One region of the Sphingomonas sp. LR60 genome, then DNA from elsewhere that is predicted to be linked to it. Evidence: riboswitches for the same ligand, from Rfam matches in the RefSeq annotation. Region 1 holds a riboswitch; the other holds the start of a gene.
The links. Region 1 has a riboswitch for cobalamin ahead of QP166_RS15280 (TonB-dependent receptor plug domain-containing protein). Riboswitches for the same ligand answer to the same signal wherever they lie in the genome.
Positions count from the first base shown of each region.

Region 2: another riboswitch for cobalamin. It lies ahead of QP166_RS04060 (ABC transporter substrate-binding protein); the one in region 1 lies ahead of QP166_RS15280 (TonB-dependent receptor plug domain-containing protein).

Region 1 covers NZ_JASPFK010000001.1:3,209,317-3,214,627, reverse strand. Annotated here, with positions in the region: gene QP166_RS15295 (histidine phosphatase family protein) at 1-421, opposite strand, end outside; partial or broken gene cobT (nicotinate-nucleotide--dimethylbenzimidazole phosphoribosyltransferase) at 418-1,427, opposite strand; gene QP166_RS15285 (DUF1636 domain-containing protein) at 1,424-1,834, opposite strand; gene QP166_RS15280 (TonB-dependent receptor plug domain-containing protein) at 2,023-3,966, opposite strand; cobalamin riboswitch at 4,131-4,319, opposite strand; gene cobO (cob(I)yrinic acid a,c-diamide adenosyltransferase) at 4,502-5,107, opposite strand; gene QP166_RS15270 (hypothetical protein) at 5,130-5,311, opposite strand, start outside.
Region 2 covers NZ_JASPFK010000001.1:865,907-871,217, forward strand. Annotated here, with positions in the region: gene QP166_RS04040 (acetyl-CoA carboxylase carboxyltransferase subunit alpha) at 1-164, shown strand, start outside; gene QP166_RS04045 (Flp family type IVb pilin) at 315-482, opposite strand; gene QP166_RS18915 (hypothetical protein) at 629-727, opposite strand; gene QP166_RS04055 ((deoxy)nucleoside triphosphate pyrophosphohydrolase) at 875-1,261, shown strand; cobalamin riboswitch at 1,243-1,439, shown strand; gene QP166_RS04060 (ABC transporter substrate-binding protein) at 1,545-2,357, shown strand; gene QP166_RS04065 (FecCD family ABC transporter permease) at 2,354-3,316, shown strand; gene QP166_RS04070 (ABC transporter ATP-binding protein) at 3,313-4,089, shown strand; tRNA gene QP166_RS04075 (tRNA-Cys) at 4,100-4,173, opposite strand; gene QP166_RS04080 (protein-L-isoaspartate O-methyltransferase family protein) at 4,316-4,990, shown strand; gene QP166_RS04085 (TolC family outer membrane protein) at 5,002-5,311, shown strand, end outside.

The DNA of each region.
Region 1 (5,311 bases):
GTAGTGCGCCGCCGTGCGTGACGACCAGCGTCGCGTCGGGAAGGTCGGCGAGCGCGGCGGTGACGCGGGCGATCAGGGCCGACCAGCGTTCGCCGTCCGGGGGCGGGGCCTGATCGGGATCGCGCCAGAAGGCGGCGAGTGCGTCGGATGGGAGCGTGGTGGGATCGCGCCCGTCCCAGGCGCCGAAATCGAGTTCGCGCCAGCGTGCATCGTGGCGGACCGGCGCGCCGAGCGCGGCGGCGCACTCGGCGGCGCGGGAGAGGTCGGAGCTGACCACCTGCGTGAAGGTCGCCCCGGCGGCGACGCGGATGCAATCGGCGATGCCCTGCGGCGTCACCGCGACGGCGACGTGTCCGAGCAACAGCCCCGGCCGGACCGTCGCGCCGTGGCGCAGCAGGTGGACGGTGCGCGCGCTGCTCACGCCCGCGCGACGCCTGCCTGATCGAAGGTCGCCATCTGGTCGTGCGCAGCCAGCGCGGCGCGGACGAGGCTGGCGGCGACCGCGGCACCGCTCGCCTCGCCGAGCCGCATATCGAGGTGGAGCAGCGGCGCGAGCCCCAGCCGGTCGAGCAGCCGCGCATGGCCCGGCTCGGCCGAGACATGGCCGGCGAGGCAATGGTCGACGATCCGCGGGCGCGCGGCGGCGAGTGGGGCCAGCGCGGCGCCGACGATGAAGCCGTCGAGCAGCACCGGGATGCGCGCATGGCGCGCGGCGAGGATCGCGCCCGCAATCGCGGCGATCTCGCGTCCGCCGAGCCGGCGAAGGCGTTCGAATGGTGTCGTGGCCTCGGCATGGCAGGCAAGCGCCGCGTCGACCGCCGCGATCTTGGCGGCGAGCGCCGGGCCGTGAACGCCGGTGCCGGGGCCGACCCAGTCCGACGCGCGGCCGCCGAAGCTGGCGGCGCACAAGGCGGCGGCGGGGGTGGTGTTGCCGATCCCCATGTCGCCGGGAATCAGCAGATCGGTGCCGGGCCGCACCGCCGCCGCGCCGGCATCGAGCGCTTCGAGACATTCCGCCTCGCTCATCGCGGCGGTCTGGGTGATGTCGCCGGTCGGCTGTTCCAGCGCGAGCGGAACGACGGTCAGCGACAGGCCGGCGGCGGCGGCCAGCGCGTTGATCGCCGCGCCGCCCTCGCGGAAATTGGCGACCATCTGCGCGGTGACGGAAGGGGAAAGGCGCTGACCCCGAGCGCCGCGACGCCGTGATTGCCCGCGAAGATCACCACGCGTCCGTCGTCGAGCCGCGGGCGCGCGTCGCGCTGCCATCCCGCCATGAACAGCGCGATCTCTTCGAGCCGGCCGAGCGATCCGGCAGGTTTGGTCAGCCGCGCCTGTCGCGCCGCCGCCGCCGCGCGCATCGCGGCATCGGGCGCGGGCAGCTCGGCGAGCGACGCGTCGAACGCAGCGACGCTGTCGAAACGCATCATGCCACCACCTGCCCGGCGGGGGGCACGCGGACGATGAAGTGCCCCTTCACCGCATCGGGCCAGAGCGCATAGGGCACCTGTCCGGTGGCGCTTTCGACATAGTGGCGCATGAAGGTCATGATCCCGGTCGCGGCGTCCTCGTCGGGGGTGAAGCCGCCGAGGACATAGCCGATCTTGCCGGGAGCGCGCAGGTGGATCGTGCAATGCCGGTCGCACGCGAAGAGGCACGGCATCTCCTGCACGGCGATATCGGCGACAAGCGGGTCGCGCGCCTGCACCGTCCGGAGCGCGGCGGCAAGCGCTGCGCCGCCGCGTCGACCGTCCGCCCCGTCGCGCGCGGTCGCCGAATGGCGGCAGCTGTTGCAGGCGACCACGGCAGGGCCGTCGGTGACGGGGATGAGGGTCATGTCAGCGGCTTTCGGGTGGCGTGGTGTCGATCGGATTGCGTCTCCGCTCGCAATGACGGCTGATCATCCACCGTGCCGTCATCCCGGACTGAATCCGGGATCCCGCTTCTTACCGCCACGGCCAGGAAGAAGCGGGGCCCCGGATCACGTCCGGGGCGACGGAGGGGGTGGGCGGCGCGATCATCCGATCAGAAGCGCCCGCGCAAGCCGGCGTAGACGCTGCGTCCCAGCGTGCCGTAACGGGCGATCGTCTCGTAGCGCTCGTCGAACAGGTTTTCGACGCGCGCGAACAGCCGGACGTTGCTCGACAGCGGCAGCTCGCCGCGCAGGTCGACGAGCGTATAGCCGCCGAGCCTGGTGGCGTTGCTGGCATTGTCGAACGACGTGCCCGCGAAGCGCGCCGCGACGCCGAACGAGCCGGACTCCGCGAACGTGTAGGTCGCGGCGACGTTGGCGGTATCGCGCGGGCGGCGCGGCAGCCAGTTGCCGAAGGTGCGGCCCGGCGAGCGGTCCTCCGAGAGCACCCAGCTGTAATTGCCGTCGAGGCTGAGGTGTTCACCGACCTGCGCGCGGGCAACCGCCTCGACCCCGCGCGCGAAGGCGCGGGCGACGTTCTGGTAATAGCCGAAGCGCTGCTCGGTGGTCGAGCCGGGGACGAAGCACAGCGGATCGGTGGTGCCGGGGTTGCAGCCGGTATAGACGATCTGGTCACGGCTGCGGCGCTCGAAATAGGTGCCGCCGAGCGCGAAGCGACCGTCCATGAAGCGCTGCTCGGCGCCGGCCTCCCAGCCCTTGGCGCGCTCTGGGTTGAGCGCCTGATTGCCGTATTCCGAGAAGAGCTGGTACAAGGTCGGCGCCTTGAAGCCCTCGCTGTAGCTCGCGCGCAGCACGGTGCCGGTCGGCAGTACCCAGTTCGCGCCGCCCGCGAACAGCGTCTGCGTGCCGAAGCGGCTGTGGTCGTCGTGGCGCACGCCGCCGTTGAGCGTCAGCCCGTCGAACGGCGAGACGTTGAGCTGGCCATAGAAGCTGGTCAGCTCGGCGCGGCCGCGCGCCGGGGTGCCGAGCGCATAGGGGGCCACGAAGTCCGAGGAGGCGGTGCTGAAGCGGCTGACCTCATTCTCGACGCCGAACACCGCGTCGACGCCTTTGGTGAGCGCGAGCGTGCCCTGATATTCGAGCCGGTGGTTGCGGCCGAGCGCGGCGAAGGTCTGCGTCTGCTCGACCTGGTCGGGGTTGTAATTGTCGCGATCGGTGTCGGTATAGCCGTAGCCGAAGCGGTTGCGCAGCCGCGCGTCGAACAGGTCGATGTTGAGGCCGGCATAGCCGACGAACTCGCGCGTCAGGCCGTATTCGGGGGTGTCGCCGCTGAAGCCGTCGAAGTCGTTGCGGCCGTTGGCATAGGAGCCGCGCAGGTCGGCGCTGATGCCCGGCGCGATCGTCAGCACCGCGCGCGCCTGCACGTTCTGGTTGGTGTAGCCGTCACGCTCGGTGCCGGCCTTCAGCGCGGAGATGCCGTCGGTGGTGAAGCTCTGCGCGCCGACCCGCCACGCGAGCGGCCCGGTGGTGCCGCCGAGCGCGGCCCGCGCGCTGACCGTTTCGCGCGAACCGCCCTCCAGGTCGATGCTGCCTTCGAGCGCGGCGGTCGGCAGCGGGGTGACGATGTTGACGACGCCGCCGATCGCCTGGCTGCCCCACAGGATCGACTGCGGTCCGCGCAGCACCTCGATCCGCGACGCGTCGCCGATCAGCAGGTTGGCGAAGTTATAGCCGCCGCCGGGCGAGGACGGGTCGTTGATCTTGACCCCGTCGATGACGACGACGGTCTGGTCGGCCTCGGCGCCGCGGATACGCAGCGAGGTGCTGGTGCCATAGCCGCCGTTGCGCGACAGCGAGACGCCGGGGGTGCGCAGCAGCAGGTCGGCGACCGACAGGTCCTGCGCGCGGTCGATCGCGGCCTTGTCGAGCACGGTGACCGAGGCGGTGACGCGGTCGGCGTCGACCGGCGCGCGATTGGCGGCGACGACGATGTCGGCGCCGGTGTCGGTCGCGGCGGCGTCGGGGCGCGGGGCTTCCTGCGCGAGCGCGGCGGTGGAACAGAGGAGCAGCGGAAGGGCGGCGAGACGATGGAACATGGTGGGTAACCCCTTGTGACGACGTAAAGCCGAGGGCGGGCCGCCGCGCGCGAGCATCCTCGCGGCGTCGACCGCCCACGGCGGTGGTTATCGTCACGCTGGGCTCGTCCGCCGGATGTGCCCCGTGCGGCCTTCCCGTCCGTTCGGCGCACCCTGGCCGAGCGAAGGACGATCGCGAACAGGCAGGTCTCCTGGCTCACGGGTCATCACCGATGCGCGCCGCCTTCTCAGCCCGGTGAGGGGCCAATGGCGTGTGGCGCGCGGGCTCGCCGCTTACAGTTGCAGGGGCAGCCGGGGTTTACCCGTTCCCTTTTGATCCCCGGTCAGAGGGAACCTGTCGCGGCGCGCGCCCTAGCCGGGGGCGGCGCGCGGGTCAATCGGGGGTGGGGTGCCGTAACACGAGAACCGTCATTCCCGCGGAGGCGGGAATCCAGACGCGCAGGTCCGTCGATAGAGGCGCAAGGTCAGAGGTTCTGGATTCCCGCCTTCGCGGGGATGACGGAGGGGGAGGCGGGGATGACGTCAGCCAGCGGCGTTAGAATTCCACCCCCGCCTGCGCTTTTACGCCGGCGCGGAACGGGTGTTTGACCTGGGTCATCTCGGTGACCAGATCGGCGGCCTCGATCAGCGCGTCGGGCGCGTTGCGGCCGGTGATGACCAGATGCTTCATCGGCGCACGCGCGGCCGCCACCGCCACCACCTCGTCGACCGGCAGATAATCGTAGCGCAGCACGATGTTCAGCTCGTCGGCGATCACCATCGCGATCTCGGGGTCGGCGAGCATCCGTTGCACCTCGTCCCAGGCCGCGCGGGCACTCGCCACGTCGGCAGCGCGGTCCTGCGTGTCCCAGGTGAAGCCATCGCCCATCGCGCGGAATTCGATCAACTCGGGAAAGGCGTCGAAGATCGCCTTCTCGCCGGTGGTCATCGCGCCCTTCACGAACTGGACGACGCCGACCTTCATCCCGTGCCCCATCGCGCGCACCGCCATGCCGAAGGCGGCGGTCGACTTGCCCTTTCCCGCGCCGGTGTGGACGATCAGCAGGCCCTTCTCGACGGTCTTGCCCTTCATCATCACGCGCCGCGCGGCCTGTACGCGGCGCATCTTGTCATTGTGGCGGGCGTCGCGATCGTCGGTCATGCGCCGCGGCGTAGCGGCAAGATCAATCCGCGGCCAGCACCGCCTCGATCTCGGCCACCGACACGCCGAACACCGCCGCCAGCGCCGCGGGCGTCGCGCCGCGCGCCGCCAGCGTGCGGATGCGCGCCGGGTCCTTGTCGGTGGCATAGTGGCGCGTGTCGCGCTCAAGGCGTTGATCGCCGGTGCGGGCGAGCGCGCCGGTGC
Region 2 (5,311 bases), 2.3 Mb from region 1:
TCGTACCCGAGCCGCTGGGCGGCGCGCACCGTGATCGCGACGGCGCGATCCGTGCGCTGGGCGATTGCATCGAGCGGATGCTGCGCGATCTGGCACCGCTCACGCCCGAGGCGTTGCGGCAGGATCGCCGCACCAAGTTTCTGAAGATGGGCCGCGTCGCCTAGGCGAGTTGATCCTTCCGGATTGACTGCCCTATTGCTCACACCGGACCTGATCCGAACGCCCGCTTTTCGGTTTCCCTGCCGGACGGACAAAGAGAAGGGCGGCGGAACCGATGTTCCGCCGCCCCACCGGTCACCGCCGGTCAAACCCTATTACGGGTTCGTCATCTTCGTCTGAACGTTGGTGAAGGTGGTGTTGAGCTGCGTGCCGATGCCCTTCATGGCAGCAATTGCGGCAACCGCGATAAGGGCAGCGATCAGACCGTATTCGATCGCGGTCGCGCCCTTGCTGTTCTTGAGGAACGAACGAATCTTCTGCATGTCGATCTCCAGTGACAACCTAAATTTCTGTACCCGCCGACGCACCGTTCAGGTCCATCAATGACGTTTCTAGAAGCGCAGGGTTGATAAAGGTTTAAGTGGAACCCTATGTTTTTGTTCAGTACCTTGGCGATCGACAACAATCGCTAGCGCGCTGACTGCAGGTTGCTGCTGATCGACGCGAAGATGCCCGTTACCGGGTGACCGATTGCGGACATGCCGCCGACGGCGGTCAGCGCGATCATCGCTACGATCAGCCCGTATTCGACCGCGGTCGCGCCGCGGGTGTGCGGCGCAAGGGCCCGCAACCGGGTTGAGAACGAGCGAGCAGCGGATCGACGTGACATGACCCACACGATATTCGAAACGGGTTAAGGAAGGATCGCAGCGCGATGCTGGTGGTGGCCGTGGCATTGACCGACGGGTCGGGGCGCTGCCTGATGCAGCAACGCCCGCACAACAAGCGGCATGGCCGGCTCTGGGAGTTCCCCGGCGGCAAGGTCGAGCCTGGCGAGCATCCGGTCGCCGCACTGATCCGCGAACTGGAGGAGGAACTGGCGATCAGCGTCGCGGTCGACGCACTCGATCCGCTCGGCTTCGCCACCGACATGCCTGTGACGATGCTGCTCTACCGCTGTACCGCGTGGCGGGGCACGCCGCGTCCGCTCGCAGCGCAGGCGTTCCGCTGGGATTGGCCGGAGGCGCTCATGCACCTGCCGATGCCGCCGGTCGACGTACCGCTGCTGGCGGCGCTTGCCCGCGCGCTGGCGGGCGGCTAGGCCCGATCACGCGATCAGGAAAGGAAATCCGGTAGGCAACGATCCGGAGCTGCCCCCGCAACTGTGACCGGCGAGCCGCTCGCCCCTCGTGTGCCACTGGATCGCTCGCGCTCCGGGAAGGCCGGGCGAACGGCGACGACCCGGGAGCCAGGAGACCTGCCGGATCGCGGTTGTCCTTCGCGCGGACGGGGTGTGCCGGGCGATCGGGGATTTTTTCCCGCGCGACGACGAACGAGTCGGGTCGGCGTGGGGATGGATGAAGTTGAGCGATCGTAGATTTCGCATGGCGCGGGTCGCCGCCGCAGTGCTGGCAGTGCCGGTGCTGATCGGTGCGGCGCCTGCACGCGCGCCGCGCGTCGTGTCGATCAATCCATGCCTCGACGCGATGCTGATGCAGGTCGCCGATCCGGCGCAGATCGCCGCGATCAGCCATTATTCGCACGATCCGCGCGCTACGTCGGTCCCGCTCGCCTGGGCGCGGCGCTTCCCCTCAACCTCAGGCACCGCCGAGGAAGTGGTAGCGCTCCGCCCCGATTTGGTGGTGGCAAGCGGGCATGTCGCGCCGGCCACGGTCGCGGCGCTGACGCGGATGCACATAAAATTGCGGCAGTTCGCGCTGCCCGACTCGATTGCGGAAAGCGCGCAGCAGGCGCGAGACCTGGCGGAGGCGATCGGCCATCCCGCCCGGGGCGCGGCGCTCGCCGGCCGAATCACTGCCGCAGCGCGCGCCGACGCGGTGCCGCCGATGTCCGCGGTGATCTTCGGGCCGGGCGGTCTGGTGCCGGGGGCGGGGACGCTGCCCGACGAGATGCTGCGGAGCGCCGGCTTCCGCAACGCCAGCGCCGGCTACGGGCTGAAGCGCTGGGACGTGCTGCCGCTGGAATATCTGCTCGCCGATCCGCCGCGCATCATCCTGTCGGTCGCCGCCGCGCAGGGCGCTGGGGAGCGGATGGAGCGGCATCGCGCGCTGCGGCGGCTAGGTACGCGCGTGACGATCGCGCCGTTCGCGGGCCGGCTGATGAACTGCGGCGGTCCGACGATCATCGCCGGGATGGCGCGGTTGCGGGCGGTACGCGCGCAGGTGGCGGCGCGATGACGCGCACGACGCTGTTGTTAGGGCTGGGCGTGCTGCTCGCCGCCGCGCTGTCGGTCGCCGCGGGGAAGGTGTGGGTGCCGCTTGACGGCTGGACCGCCGCCGATCCGCGTTCGATCATCATCGTCGAGTTGCGGCTGCCGCGGACGATCCTCGCGCTCGCGGTCGGCGCGGCGCTGGGGATGTCCGGCGCGACGATGCAGGGCTATCTGCGCAACCCGCTCGCCGATCCGGGGCTGTTCGGCGTGTCGTCCGGAGCGGCGTTCGGCGCGGTGTGCTCGCTATACTTCGGCTATGCCGCGCAGACGTGGCTGTTGCCGAGCTTCGCGCTGACCGGCGCCGCGGTCACGATGGCGGCGCTGGCGCTGATCGCGGGGCGATCGGGCAGCCTGATCCTGTTCACGCTCGCAGGGATGATCCTGACCAGCATCACCGGCTCGCTGACCGCACTGGCGCTCAGCCTCGCGCCGACGCCGTTCGCCGCGTCGGAGATCATGACGTGGTTGATGGGCGCGCTGACCGACCGGAGCTGGGACGAGGTGATGGTGTCGGTGCCGCTGATCCTGCTGGGGATGGCGGTGCTGGCGCGGACCGCGCGATCGCTCGATGCGCTGACGCTCGGCGAGCAGGCGGCACGATCGATGGGAGTCGATCCACGGCGGCTGCAAATGGCGGTGATCGTCGGAGTCGCCCTGACGGTCGGCGCGTCGGTCGCCGCGGCGGGGGTGATCGGTTTCGTCGGGCTGATCGTGCCGCATCTCGTCCGTCCGTTCTCGGGGCACCGCCCGTCCGCGACCCTGCTGCCGGCGGCGCTGGGCGGGGCGTTGTTGCTGACGCTGGCCGACAGCCTCGTGCGACTGGCGCCGACCGTCAGCGAGCTGCGACTCGGGATCGCGATGTCGATGCTGGGCGGGCCGTTCTTCCTCTATCTGCTAATCGCGATGCGGCGGCGGCTGGCATGAGCGTGCTGGCAACGGAAGGCGTCTCGCTGACGCTCGGCGGCAAGGCCGTCCTCCAATCGATCAACGCGGCGTTTGCGAGCGGGCGGGTCACCGCGCTGCTGGGGCCGAACGGTGCGGGCAAGAGCAGCCTGCTGGCGTGCCTCGCCGGCCTGCATGTGTCCGCCAGCGGCCGCGCGTCACTGAACGGCACCGACGTGCGGACATTGTCGGCTCAGGAACGCGCCCGGCGAATTGGCTTCCTGCCGCAGGCGGCGGACGTGCACTGGAACATCGACGTCGCGACGTTGGTCGCGCTCGGACGGTTGCCATGGCGCGGGCGTTGGGGCGAGACGGCCGAGGATCGCGCGGCGGTCGATGCCGCGCTGGCGGCGACCGGCATGACCGCCTTCGTGCGGCGCGGGGTCGAGCATCTGTCGGGCGGCGAGCGTGCGCGCGCGTTGCTGGCACGGGTATTGGCCGGTCAGCCCGAATGGCTGCTCGCCGACGAACCGCTCGCCAGTCTCGACCCCGCGCATCAGCTCGAGGTCGGCGCGCAGCTTCGCGCGGTGGCGGCGGGCGGCAGCGGCGTGGTGCTCGTGGTGCACGACCTGAACCTCGCGGCGCGGCTGGCCGACGATGTCGTGCTGCTGCGCGACGGGCGGGTGGTCGCGGCGGGGGCGGCGGACGAGGTGCTGACCGCCGCGTTGGTCGGCGAAACCTATGGCCTGACGGTCGAGACCGGCATCACCGCGACGGGGCAGCGCTACATCGTTCCGATCGGGCGGCCCGGTTGAGACGGGCCGCTGGAGGCGCGACCGGGAATCGAACCCGGGTGCAAGGATTTGCAGTCCTCTGCGTCACCACTCCGCCATCGCGCCTCGAGGCCGGTGAGGGCGCGCAGATGCGGGCGTGGCGGCATGATGTCAAGCGGCCGATTGCAAAGTGTGTTCTGCGCGCGATACAAGCCCGTTGGCGCAACGTGTGTTGCATCGATAAAACAGCTATGCCACAGGACGGCTCATGACCCTCTCCGCCCCCGCTCTCCGGAATGACGATTTCACCGCGATGCGCCAGGCGATGGTCGCCAGCCAGTTGCGCACCACCCAGGTCAACGATCCGCGCATCGTCGCGGCGATGGCCGAGGTGCCGCGCGAACGCTTCGTGCCCGCACAGGCCGCCGCGCTTGCCTATGTCGACCGCGCGGTCGAACTGGGGCAGGGACGCGCGCTCAACACGCCGCTCGCCACCGCACGGCTGCTGGTGCAGGCGCGATTGCAGCCGGGCGACCGCGTGCTGCTGATCGGTGCGGCGGCCGGCTATACCGCCGCGGTGCTGGCGTCGCTCGTCGCCGAGGTGGTCGCGGTGGAAACGCTGCCCGATCTGGCTGCCCATGCGCGCGACGCGCTGGCGCAGACTCCGAACGTCACCGTGGTCGAGGGGCCGTTGGAGCACGGGCACCCGGCCGGCGCGCCGTACGACGTGTTGATCGTCGATGGGGCGATCGAGGAACTGCCCTCGACGCTCGCTTCGCAGGTCGTTGACGGCGGGCGGATCGTCAGCGGGCTCGTCGATCGCGGCGTGTTCCGGCTCGCGGCGGGCACCCACCGCGGCGCGGCGACCGCATTGACGCCGTTCGCGGATATCGACTCGGTCCCGCTTCCCGGCTTCGCGCGTCCGCGCAGCTTTACCTTCTAAGGATCACCCCTTTGCGCCTTCGCTCGCCGTCGCTGCTGTCGACAGTTGCCATCACATTGGTGCTGGCCGGGGCGAACCCGGCGTCGGCAGAGACGCTGCGCGAGGCGCTGGTGCGTGCCTATCGCGACAATCCGACGCTCAACGCGCAACGCGCGGCACAGCGGGCGAATGACGAGAACGTGCCGATCGCGCGCGCGCAGGGGCGTCCGGGCGTATCGGCGCAGACCGGGCTGACCGACAATTTCCTGCGGGGCGGCAACAGCTTCACCACGCCCGAACGTCGGCTGGATGCGCAATTGGGCGTCACGGTGCCGCTGTATC